Regions from separate parts of the Gordonia sp. NPDC057258 genome, predicted to be linked through region 1. Evidence: predicted binding sites of a transcription regulator. Region 1 holds the regulator's gene; each other region holds the start of a gene.

Evidence for each region. Region 1 encodes LexA, which represses DNA repair genes until DNA is damaged. Its sites were predicted from a motif close to CGAACANNTGTTCG; they were not measured.
Region 2: ACFUEJ_RS08030 (DUF222 domain-containing protein) is a predicted target of LexA. The motif match lies at 2,021-2,034, and genes of this name have one in related genera.
Region 3: ACFUEJ_RS02420 (DUF222 domain-containing protein) is a predicted target of LexA. The motif match lies at 2,443-2,456, and genes of this name have one in related genera.

Annotation. Positions count from the first base shown of each region.
Region 1 is NZ_JBHUXZ010000007.1:119,657-123,798, reverse strand. Features, by position in the region: gene ACFUEJ_RS07760 (DeoR/GlpR family DNA-binding transcription regulator) at 1-25, opposite strand, end outside; gene ACFUEJ_RS07755 (phosphoenolpyruvate--protein phosphotransferase) at 175-1,884, shown strand; gene lexA (transcriptional repressor LexA) at 1,862-2,566, opposite strand; gene ACFUEJ_RS07745 (LysM peptidoglycan-binding domain-containing protein) at 2,791-3,330, shown strand; gene nrdR (transcriptional regulator NrdR) at 3,430-3,930, shown strand; gene hrpA (ATP-dependent RNA helicase HrpA) at 3,904-4,142, opposite strand, start outside.
Region 2 is NZ_JBHUXZ010000008.1:6,355-10,496, forward strand. Features, by position in the region: gene ACFUEJ_RS08020 (N-6 DNA methylase) at 1-1,564, opposite strand, end outside; tRNA gene ACFUEJ_RS08025 (tRNA-Gly) at 1,740-1,813, opposite strand; gene ACFUEJ_RS08030 (DUF222 domain-containing protein) at 2,065-3,561, shown strand; gene dcd (dCTP deaminase) at 3,583-4,142, shown strand, end outside.
Region 3 is NZ_JBHUXZ010000002.1:60,062-64,203, reverse strand. Features, by position in the region: gene ACFUEJ_RS02435 (sterol carrier family protein) at 1-370, opposite strand, end outside; gene ACFUEJ_RS02430 (glutamate--cysteine ligase) at 426-1,934, shown strand; gene ykgO (type B 50S ribosomal protein L36) at 2,000-2,122, shown strand; gene ACFUEJ_RS02420 (DUF222 domain-containing protein) at 2,488-4,107, shown strand.

The DNA.
Region 1 (4,142 bases):
CCTGTTGTCTCTCCTCGGCGTACACACCGCTCCGATCTCCGGTTTCGACCAACCCGCTTGTTGAGGCGTGTGGGATTGGATGTTGTAGTAATTGTGTTTACGCCTGTTTGTGTTGACAAGTCAAGCACTTTTTGTAACGGTGGTCACATCGGTAGTCGAGTGAGAGGCAAGACGATGGCGCAGATCCTGACGGGAACCCCGGTGGTCGGCGGGTTGGCCCACGGTCCCGCGCTGTGGCCGGGCGAGCGACCCGACCACTCGCCGGAGAAGCTCGGCGTCGGTGTGGAGATCGCCGAGGAACGGCGCGCCGACGAGGTCACGCGCTTCGCCACCGCGGCCGGCGCCGTCGCCGCGCGGCTGCGCACGCGCGCGTCGCAGAACACCGGGGTGACGGCCGAGGTGCTCGCCGCGACGGCGGGCCTGGCCGAGGACCGCGGCTGGATCGGTGCCGCGACCGCGCTCATCGGCAAGGGCGCCCCCGCCGAGGCCGCTGCCGTCGCGGCCACCGAACAGTTCGCGGCGGTGTTCACCAAGCTCGGCGGACTGATGGCCGAGCGGGTCACCGATCTCAACGACGTGCGCGACCGGGTCCTCGCCGAACTGCTCGGCCTACCCGAACCTGGTGTGCCCACTCCGGAGGTGCCGTCGGTCCTGCTCGCCGACGACCTCGCGCCCGCCGACACCGCGGGCCTCGACCCCACGAGCACCATCGCCCTCGTCACCCGCCTCGGCGGACCGACCAGCCACACCGCGATCATCGCGCGCCAGCTGGGGATCCCGTGCGTGGTGGCGGTGGCCGACCTGGACGAGATCGAGCCCGGCACAACCGTTCTCGTCGACGGCAGCACCGGGCGGATCGAGGTGGAGCCCGATGCGGAGGCGGCCCGGGCTCGCGTCGACGAGGATCGGCGGCATGCCGCACTCGTCGCCGGCTGGACCGGTCCGGGGCAGACCGCCGACGGGGTGGCCGTGGCGGTGCTCGCCAACGTCGCCGACGGATCGTCGGCACGCGCCGCGGCCGGGTACCCCGTCGAGGGCGTCGGGCTCTTCCGCACCGAACTCGCGTTCCTCGAGCGTGCCGACGAACCGTCGGTGGACGAGCAGGCCGCGATCTACCGGGAGGTGCTCGATGCGTTCGACGGGCAGAAGGTGGTCATCCGCACCCTCGACGCCGGGTCCGACAAACCGCTCCGGTTCGTGACCCATCCCGACGAATCGAACCCAGCGCTCGGCGTGCGGGGCGATCGGATCGCGCTGGCGCACCCCGAGATCCGCGCGCATCAGCTCGACGCGATCGCGCAGGCCGCGTCGGGGTCGGCCGTCGCGCCGTGGGTCATGGCGCCGATGATCGCCTCGCCGGCGGAGGCGCGCACCTTCGCCGCCGAGGTCCGCGGCCGTGGTCTGGTCGCCGGGGTGATGATCGAGGTGCCCGCGGCGGCGATCCTGGCCGAAGCCGTCCTCGCCGAGGTGGACTTCGTGTCCATCGGCACCAACGATCTGACCCAGTACACGATGGCGGCCGACCGGATGTCGGCCGATCTCGCCGGACTGACCGACCCGTGGCAACCGGCCGTGTTGAGCCTCATCGCGGGTGTCGCGGCAGCGGGTGCACGTCAGGGAAAGCCGGTCGGGGTGTGCGGCGAGGCCGCCGCCGATCCGAACCTCGCCTGCGTGCTCGTCGGTCTCGGGGTCACCTCGCTGTCCAGCGCGCCGGCTGCTGCGGCGGCCGTGGGGGCCCGGCTCGGCGAGGTGTCCGCACCGGACTGCCGGGCCGCCGCCGAGGCTGCCCTGTCCACCTCGGATCCCGCCGCGGCGCGCGAGGCGGCCGCGGCGGTGCTCGACGGTTCGGTCGGTGGAGAGGTCAGACTCGCCGCATCACGGTGACGACCTTGCCGAGGATGACGGCATCGTTGCCCGGGATCGGATCGAACAGTTCGTTGTGCGGCATGAGCCAGACGTTCGGGCCCTGACGCTTGAAGGTCTTCACGGTGGCCTCGCCGTCGATCATGGCCGCGACGATGTCGCCGTTGTCGGCGACGTTCTGCTGCCGGACCACGACCCAGTCGCCGTCGCAGATCGCGGCGTCGATCATCGACTCGCCGACGACGCGCAACAGGAAGAGCGATCCCTCGCCGACGAGCTCACGGGGCAGTGGGAAGACGTCCTCGACGGCCTCCTCGGCCAGGATCGGACCGCCGGCCGCGATACGGCCGAGAACCGGCACGAAGGTCGGCTCGGGAAGCTGGCCGGCCGTCGGGGTGTCCGGCGACGGGGTGTCACTCGGGGCGATGTTGACCGCACGGGGACGGTTCGCGTCGCGCTTGAGCAGCCCCTTGCGTTCCAGCGTCCGCAACTGATGGGCCACCGATGACGTCGAGGCCAGGCCGACCTCGTCGCCGATCTCCCGGATGCTCGGCGGATAACCGCGCTCGCGCACCGAGCGGCGGATCACCTCCAGGACCCCGGCCTGTCGCGGGGTGAGTGAGGCCTCGGCGGCGGCGGCGTCGAACGGGGCCTCGTCGTCGGCGCCCCGCGCTCGGCCGCGCCTATCGCCGGTGTCACTCATGTTCGGTTCCTCTCGTCTTCGGAACGTGCTGGTAGATGGCTTGCGCCGGGTCCGAGCCTAGCGGAGTGCGACCGGCACCTCAAACATTTGTTCGATGTGTCGCGAGACTTTGTCGGGACGTCGTGCTACAAATTCGAACATCAGTGCATCGAACATCTGATCGATGTTCGAACACCGAACACCACACCCGCACGATCCCAGACACCCGAACACCGGAGGGCACCATGCGCACCGCCACTCTCGTCGCTCCCGTCCGCACCGACCGTCCCGACGCCGTCCGGCCGCGCACCGACCGCGCCGATCGCGTCCGGACCCGCGCCCCGCTGTCCGACGGCGGCCGACCGGTCGACAACCGGCCGGCCGGCACCCGGCCGCGGGGGGCATCGCCGGTGACCCCGCGGGTGGGCGGTACCCACTGTGGCTCTCCGGTCGGGGTCCGGGGACGTGGCCCGGTCGGGCCCGACGCGGCGGTGTTCCGTCGCCGCCGCCGCACCGCGGTCGCGCTCCTCGCCGGTGTCGGGCTGGCGTTCGTCGTGTGGGTGTTCGGTGTCGTCGGCCAGAATTACTCGGACTCGCTGACACCGTCCGCCGTGAGTTCCGAGGTCGTCCATGTGCGCTCGGGGGACTCGCTCAGCTCGATCGCCGGCCGGGTGGCACCCGAGATGCCGCGCGAGGTCGTGATCGACGAGATCGTCGCGATGAACGATCTGGGGTCGAGCGCGCTGCAGGTGGGCCAGCCCCTGCTCACCCCCCGGTACCGCTGAGGCCGGGCGGTATCCTCGATGTCACAGGGGCCGGCCGACAAGCGGCGGGGCGCACGCTTCGGGTGCGTTCCAGCGTCCCGCGACCTGCGTGAGGACACGATGCGCTGCCCCTTCTGCAAGAACGACGACACCAAGGTCATCGACTCGCGTGTCGCAGATGAAGGGCAGGCCATCCGCCGCCGTCGCTCCTGTGTGGAGTGCGGTCGCCGGTTCTCGACCGTGGAGAGCGCCGTGCTCGCGGTGGTCAAACGCAACGGCGTGACCGAGCCGTTCAGCCGGGAGAAGGTCATGCGTGGCGTGCGGCGAGCCTGTCAGGGCCGCCACGTCGCCGAGGACGCGCTCGCGCAGCTCGCCCAGCAGGTCGAGGACACGGTGCGCGCCAGTGGATCGGCCGAGATCCCCAGCAACGAGGTCGGACTCGCCATCCTGGGCCCGCTCCGCGATCTCGACGAGGTGGCGTATCTGCGCTTCGCCTCGGTGTACCGGTCGTTCGACTCGGTGGAGGACTTCCAGCGCGAGATCGACGACCTGAAGGCGGCATCGGGATCCGGGAGCGCGCTCGCCGAACCCGTGTCAGCCGAGTCGGTCCAGAGCTCGTAGGACCCGTTTCTCCGACACCGGGAACGCGGTGCCGAGACGCTGGGCGAACAGCCCCACGCGCAACTCCTCGACGAGCCACTGCGCTTCGTCGTCGACCACCGCCCGCCGGTGCTCGGGTACCTGTTCGAGGCGTTGGGCCCACCGTTCGACGACGCGATCGACGGCGGCCACCCCGGCCTGGTCGCGTGCTGCGGACGCGGGTAGTGCCTCCA
Region 2 (4,142 bases), on a different contig from region 1:
TCACTGATATCTTATTGGGAGCAAAAGTCACGGAGGGCAGCGATATGACCGCCCGGATGCGGGAGTTTTCCATAATCCAACGCCGGGTTTCGGCTGAATTATTATTGTTCAATGCGCCATCATCGATGACCGTGCAAACCGTCCCGCCGGGAACCACCGACTTTAGCATGTGTTGCAGGAAGAGTAACTGTCCCCGCGTGGTCCGCACCGGATATTCAGCCAGCTGATCCGGAGGAAGGTCGGTTTCGCTGGTTCCGAATGGAGGATTGCTGATGATTAGGTCATACTCGGCCTTCTCGAGGGACCAGACCGTATTGTTCGTATCCAGGCTGTTGGCACATATGATATTGGTGTGACCATCTCCGGATATGATCATGTTCATTTTTGCTGATGAAGCCACACCGGAGTTCGCATCTACGCCATAGAAGGTTTCTTCCATCACACGCTTTGTTAACTTGTCGGCGCTGGCCTTGGTCAGTCGCCGGTCTTTTCTTCGGCGGTCAATTTCTTCTAGGCTGTGTTTCATCAGAAACACTAGGAAGCCGCCGGTTCCACACGCCGGATCTAGGACCTTTATGGGCTCACCGGTAGCAACCGAATCGACGATCAATTGCTCGCCCACCATTACGAGCATCAGATCGACGAGTTGACGTGGCGTAAAGTACTGTCCTAACTTCTTGCCCTTGAGGGTTGCGCGGACGAAATACTCAAAAGCAGCTCCCTTGGTATCAAGTCCGCTGTCGGTGAAGGATACTTTCGATAGCTCTGTCACTAAGTAAGCGTAAGTAGACGGCTTCTTGATATGCAGCTTATCTGTAATCACATCACCGTACTGCGCGCGGCACCGGCTGATCATCTCGTCAACCAAAGTCTTTACTTCATCTGCGTTCGCAGATGGTTTGTCCGCGAGCTCGTGAAAGCGCGTCGAGTAGGGGAGTTTGAAGCCGGGTGAAGTTACTGGATCGTCCTCCTTCTCTTCCAGCAATCTGAGGAACAGCAGCTTCGAGAAGTCGGCGAATGCGTTATCTTCGTCTTTTTCCAGCTGTCTAATCTTGCTGTGGCACCGAGCGAAAAGTGCATTCAACTGCTTGAGAGGAAGTCCTGGACGGAAGGGGAGCGACTTGTCGGTCAGGTTCAGGTCATTGCTCATCGGGTTCGTCCTCATGCGTTTGAGGACGGCCGTGAGGTTTGCCTTGTGGGGGATCATCGTCCGGCCGGCGCGTGAATCCGTTACGCGCATCTGCTCCCGAGTCTGGGTGTTGAGGATCTCCAGCTCCGCACCGTTCGTAAGGACTACGAAAGGCACGCTCAGGGTCGTGCCATAGTCAAGTGCCTGTTCGCGATCTCTCTTGAGCAACCGATGCGACTGGCGTTTCGCCTCGATCAGGAACTTCGGCTTCGTGCCCCCAGCTGTGACGGAGATGTCGACGAACTTGGGTGCCGATCCGTCCTCCGCGGTTGGCAACTCGAAGCTCAAGTCGTCCAGCTCGTAACCTCTCCGTTGGAGGTAGGGGAGCACCCGCTTGACGACGGTCTCCGTCTCGGAGATTCCAGGCGAAGGCATACGACCTCTCGTTTCGTTCGTGACTCGGGCGCACTCCTCAGGCAGTGTATGGCTTCGCTCGTGTGGTGTGTAATAAGCGCGCTGATGTGGTCTCGGACGCGGCCCCTGTGCGGCCCCGAATCGTCCGAACGAACCACGAAAGCCCCAGTCAAAACACTCTGACCAGGGCTTTTGGTGGAGCCGATGACGGGAATCGAACCCGCGTATTCAGCTTGGGAAGCTGATGTTCTGCCATTGAACTACATCGGCGTGCGAGTGCTGGACTCGCGAACGACAGCCTAGCAAACCCGTGGCCGGGCCGGTCGTCGGCACGCGCAGATGTCGCGGATCGTGGCGTCAGACGCAACGAAGTGCGACATCTGGGCGGCGATGGGACGGATTGACCCGACGCGATTCGGTTGCGACGCAGAATAATTCGCCAGAAGGGTTGCGCGCCGGGCGGCCGGCCGGTAGTCTCGAACGTAGTTTCGAGTTGAGCCATGATGACGGGGGATGAAATCATGGCTTCTACCGAGCCATCTGCACCACAACCACTTCTTCTCGACCAGTACGCGCGCCTACGTGCGCTGCTGGACGAGATCGCCGAGACGCAGTCCACGGACTGCTCCGACACCGATCTCCTACAGGTGGCGATCGAGCACGAGCGTGCCGAACGACGGATGCTGTCGCTGTTCACCGACCACATCGTCGACATCGACGAGCGGTCGGCGTACCGGAAGATGGGGTGCCAGACCGTCTCCAACTTCCTGTGCCACGCGCTGAACCGGCGCGGCGAGGCGACCCGCCTGATGAACCGGGTCTGGGCCTTGGGCAGGTTCCCGGACATGCAGGGGGTGCCGCTCGAACCGCGCTTCCCCGAGACCGCCAAAGGTGTTGCCGACGGCGAGATCTCGGGACGCCACGTCGACGTCGTCATCGAGGTGATGCGCAAGATCCCCGCCGACGTGGACCCTGCCGACCGGGAAGCCGCCGAGGCGACGCTCGCGCACTACGCACGCGAGTACGACCCGTCGTCGCTCCGTGACCTCGGCGCCCGCATCCTGGCCCACCTCGACCCCGACGGAACCATCTCCGACGATCGCGACCGCGCCCGTAACCGCGGACTCAAACTCGGGCCGCAAGACGCCCAACTGATGTCCCGCCTGACCGCAACGCTCGACCCCGTGACGCGCGCCATGTTCGACGTCGTCCTGTCGGTGTGGGCCGCTCCCGGGATGAACAATCCCGCCGATCCCGAGTCGCCCACCGGCAACCCCGCCGCCGCGGACCCCGACGCGCTGGCCGCCGCTGCCGGACGCGACGAGCGCACGGCCGAGAAGCGGAACCACGACGCGTTGCGCGCCATGCTGCGCTTCGTGCTCGACGCCGGCGCGCTCGGGGGTTCGCATAACGGACTGCCGCCACACCTCGTCGTCTCCATCACCGAATCGGCGCTGCGCGACGCGGCCGGCGACCCGGCACGGACCGCGACGGGAACCCTCCTACCCATCAAGGACGCCATCAGCCTCGCCGCCGACGCGCAGCATCATCTCGCGGTGTTCCGGGACCACTCCAGCGAGGTGCTCTACCTCGGGCGGTCCAGGCGATTGGCCTCGCGCGCACAACGAATCGCCGCGGTCGCCCGCGACGGCGGCTGCACCTTCCCGGGATGCACGCGGCCGTCGTTCGACTGCGAGATCCACCACGTCGCCGAGTGGGACGCCCACGGCGGTTCCACCGACCTCGACACCCTCGCGACCGCCTGCCCACCACACAACCGGGTGGTCGGCACCGGCGTGGATCAGTGGGCCACCACCATCGCCACCGATGGGGTCGACGCCGGCCGCGCCGTCTGGCACCCGCCCCGCTCGCACCCGTCGTCGACGCCGCGGATCAACCATGTGCATCGCACCGACGCGATCCTCGACCGCATGCGCGCTGATGTCCGGCGGCGCAGAACAGCGGTGCCGGAGAGCGGAGGGTCGGCGCCGACCGACACCGGCGCAGATCCTCCCTGACCATTCGATAACCTCGACACCGTGCTGCTCTCCGACCGCGACATCCGCGCCGAGATCGCTGACGGGCGCCTCGCCATCGATCCGTTCGATCCCGCCCTCGTCCAGCCCTCCAGCGTCGACGTCCGGCTCGACGGCCTGTTCCGGGTGTTCAACAACACCCGCTACACCCACATCGACCCCGCACAACGCCAAGACGAACTCACCTCGCTGGTCGAACCGGCCGACGGCGAGCCCTTTGTGCTGCATCCGGGCGAGTTCGTGCTGGGGTCCACCCTCGAGGTGTGCTCGCTGCCCGACGACCTCGCCGGCCGACTTGAAGGCAAGTCGTCACTCGGCCGGCTCGGCCTCCTCACGCATTCGACGGCGGGCTTCATCGACCCCGGTTTCTCCGGCCACATCACCCTCGAGTTGTCGAACGTCGCGAACCTTCCGATCACCCTCTGGCCCGGCATGAAGATCGGGCAGCTGTGCCTCATCCGCCTCAGCAGCCCGGCCGAGGAGCCATACGGCAGCGCGTCGGTCGGATCGAAATACCAGGGACAACGCGGCCCCACCCCGTCGAAGGCGTACCTGAACTTCCA
Region 3 (4,142 bases), on a different contig from region 1:
GCAGCAGGTCGGCGATGAGTGCCGCGCGATGCCCGGACGCATCCACCAGGCGCGCGGCGAGGGCGTCGTCGTAGGTGAGGACACCGGTGACGAGGAGCAGCCAGGTCCGCGGCGCCATCTCGACGACGTTCGGCGGCGTTCCGCGGGTGTGACGGGGACCTTCGATGCACTGGACCGCGACGAACGGGGGCACCCGGACCTCGACCGAGTTCCCGGGGGCGAGCTGCTCGAGTGTCCGGGCCGATCGACGGACGGCGTCGGCGAGGGCGGCGCGTCCCGGGGTCGGCACGGTCGGGTCGACGAGCCAGTCCGAGACGGCCAGCACCGCGGCCCGGACCTCGGCGGGGTCCACTCGCCTGCGTGGTGGCACCCGGCCATCTTCGCAAGAGGGTTCGCGCCGATGCGGATCGGGCAGTATTGACCGCATGGGAGCCGAGGTGTCCAAACAGCAGTTCACCGGCGAGGACCGGGTTCGTTTCCGGCGTCAGGTGGGTCGCGGCACGGAAGCGATCGCGCGGATGCTCGCCGACGGGCTGTTCACCGATCAGGGCCGTCCGCCGAAGCCGTTGCTCGGCATGGAGGTCGAACTGAACCTCGTCGACGAGTCCATGCAGCCCGCGATGGCGAACGCCGCCGTCCTCGAGGCGATCGCCGATCCGGACTATCAGACCGAACTCGGCCAGTTCAACATCGAGATCAACGTCTCGCCGCGACCGTTCACGACCGACGACACGATCTCGCTCGAGCAGGCGCTGCGGACGTCGCTCAACCGGGCCGAGCAGCGGGCCGCACAGACGTCGAGCCACCTGGTCATGATCGGCATGTTGCCGACACTGAAGTCCGAACACTTCGCGCATCACTGGATCTCGGCGAACCCGCGCTACGACCTGCTGAACGAGCAGATCTTCGCCGCCCGCGGCGAGGATCTCGAGATCGACATCACCGGTGTCCCGCTGACCGATGGACACCACACCGAGCACCTGCGCACCTCGACCGATTCGATCCTGCCCGAAGCGGCCTGCACCTCACTACAGCTGCACCTGCGGGTGGCGCCGGAAGACTTCGCCTCGCACTGGAATGCGGCACAGGCCATCGCCGGGGTGCAGGTCGCCCTGGCCGGGAACTCGCCCTTCCTCGCCGAGACCGCGTTGTGGCACGAGAGCCGCATCCCGGTCTTCGAACAGGCCACCGACACCCGGCCGCTGGAGCTGAAGAACCAGGGTGTCCGGCCGCGAGTGTGGTTCGGAGAGCGGTGGATCAACACGATCTTCGACCTCTTCGAGGAGAACACGCGCTATTTCCCCGCACTCCTCCCCGTCTGCACCGACACCGACCCGCTCGCCGAGCTCGACGACGGACGCATCCCCACCCTCGACGAACTGCGTCTGCACAACGGGACCGTCTACCGCTGGAACCGTCCGGTCTACGACATCCACGAGGGACAGGCCCACCTGCGCGTCGAGAACCGCGTGCTGCCCGCCGGTCCCACGGTCGTCGACACGATGGCCAACGCCGCGTTCTACTACGGCGTCGTCCGGGGCCTCGTCGAATCCGACCGGCCGCTGTGGTCGCGGATGTCGTTCAACGCCGCCGCCGAGAACCTGCAGTCCGGCGCCCGCACCGGCATGGAGTCGCAGCTCTACTGGCCCGACGTCGGCTGGGTGCGACCCGACGAACTCGTCCTGCGCCGGCTGCTCGTGCTCGCCGAGGACGGTTTGCAGCGGTTCGGCGTCTCCAACAAGGCCCGCAAGCGCTACCTGTCGGTCATCGAGGGCCGCTGCATCTCCCGCCAGACGGGATCGGTCTGGCAACGCCAGGCGGTCGCGGCCCGCGAACGCGCGGGCGAGAGCCGGACACAGGCGCTGCACGGGATGCTCCGCGACTACGTGACCCAGATGCACGAGGGCGAGCCGGTGCACACCTGGGAGGTCTGACACCCGCCTCGGCGCTCGTCGACGGACCTGCTTTAATGGAAACAATTTCCATTAAGGAGGCTCCGTTGAAGGTCCGTGCATCCATCCGGTCGTTGAAGAACCAACCCGGTTCACAAGTGGTCAAGCGCAAGGGGCGCATCTACGTGATCAACAAGGGCAACCCCAGATTCAAGGCGCGCCAGGGCTGATCGTCGAGCACTCGCCGCCCAGAATGCTATCGTCGCGGCCGAGCAACTCCGCTGGAAACGACATTCGTGCTGCGACTGCAGCATCAGGGTCCCCGCGTCGACGGGCGGCGTCGAGTAGTCACACAGACGGCAGGAACTGCGCGCTCAACTCGAGGCGCGGCCTGCCGTCGTGGCGATGATGCCGCCCGACCCAGACAACGTGGTCGTCGTCCCGCGAGATCCTACCGGCGCCCACCGACAAGTTCCCGCAACGCAATGACTCTGATTCATATTGCCGGGCAATTGTTTTCGTGGCTAGACCCGCCGGACTCGTGTACACTCGAACGTACATTCGCTGCAACGGTTCTCGGGGGGAGGTCACCGTCATGTCCGGCATCACACACACCGACGACGCGTCCGTGCCGGCTCCCCGGGTGGTCGAGTTGGTGGCTGATCTGCATCGCACCCTGGACAAACTGCAGTCGGTGGATTTGTCGCCGTGTACCGATGCCGAACTGGCCGAGGTGGCCGCGGAGACCGAACGCGCCATCGCGCGTCTGACCGTCGCCGGAGACCGGCAGATCGATCAGGTCGAGGCCCGCGACCTGCCCCGCAAGACGGGGTGCCGAACCCTCATGCAATTCATGACACACCGGCTACGAGTCTCGAACCCGATGCGGCGTCGCAAGCAGATGGACGCCACCGCCCACCGCACCAGCCTCGGCGGCGAGGTCCTACCACCTGAACATCCGTGCCTCGCTGAGGCTTTCGCACAAGGTTCTGTCGGCTCTGCGCATGTGCAGGCCGTCCTCGATGTCCTCGACCAGATCCCTCATGGAACTGACCACGATGTGAAGGTCGCGGCTGAGCGGCAGATGGCCGAGATCGCCGCCGACCACACCCCGGCTGACATCACTCAACTCGGTGCGCGGTTGCTAGCTCATCTCGATCCTGACGGCACTCTGGCCGACGATTCGGAACGCAAGAGGCGCCGCGGCCTGTGGATCGGTCGGCAACGCGCCGATGGCACCGCGAAGATCTCGGGCACGCTGACTCCCGAACTCCACGCCCGGTTGTCGATGATGTTCGCCGTGTGGGGCAAACCCGGACTCAACAACCCCGACGACCCCGACTCGCCCAGCGGACCGGCCGGTGCCGCCGACCCTGACGCCCTGGCCGCGGCAGTCGACCGCGACGGTCGCACTCTCGCCCAGACGAATCATGATGCGCTCGACGCCGCCCTGGCCGCGGGCTTCGCCGACGGGACACTCGGCACGTCGCACCGAGGCCTGCCCGTGCAACTGATCATCAAGACCGACCTCAACGACCTCATCCGCGAAGCCGGACTCGCCACCACCGCCACCGGAACCCTGCTGCCCATCCGGGACCTGATCGCGATGGCCGGTGAGGTCCAGCCGTGGTTGGCGATCTTCAAAGACGCCACCACCGTCCCCCTACATTTCGGGCGCGGCAAACGCCTCGCGACCCGCGAACAACGCCTCGTCTCCTTCGCCCGCCCCGACGGGGAAGTGTGCTCGGCACCCGGCTGCGACCAACCCGCCACCCACGTCGAACTCCACCACGCCCAGAAGGACTGGGCAAAAGGCGGTCTCACCGACATCGACGACCTCGCACCCGCCTGCCCGCGACACAACCGCATGGTCGGTGACCAACCCGGCCGATACACCACCCGGGTAGTACGCGACGGACCGGACGAAGGCCGCTGCGCCTGGCGACTCAACGCCGAACCCGGCGCACCACCCAACCCCGAACACATCAACCGCCGACCCGACATACCCAAGCGGTTGCAGGCCCACCTGGAACAGGTTCGGCGAGAGATCCACGGACGCACCACGTCCGGCGATGAGCCACGCCCACATGACGCGCGCCGATCATGGTTGAAAACCAGCCACGTCATCGACGTCCGACCACCCCGCCCAGGACCACTCACACCCCGGCCGTCCCTCGTCGAAGCGCACCTCATGGAGTTACTCGCCACTCGATGACTCGCGCTTGCGGATCACATCGCCCGCCGTCGCCG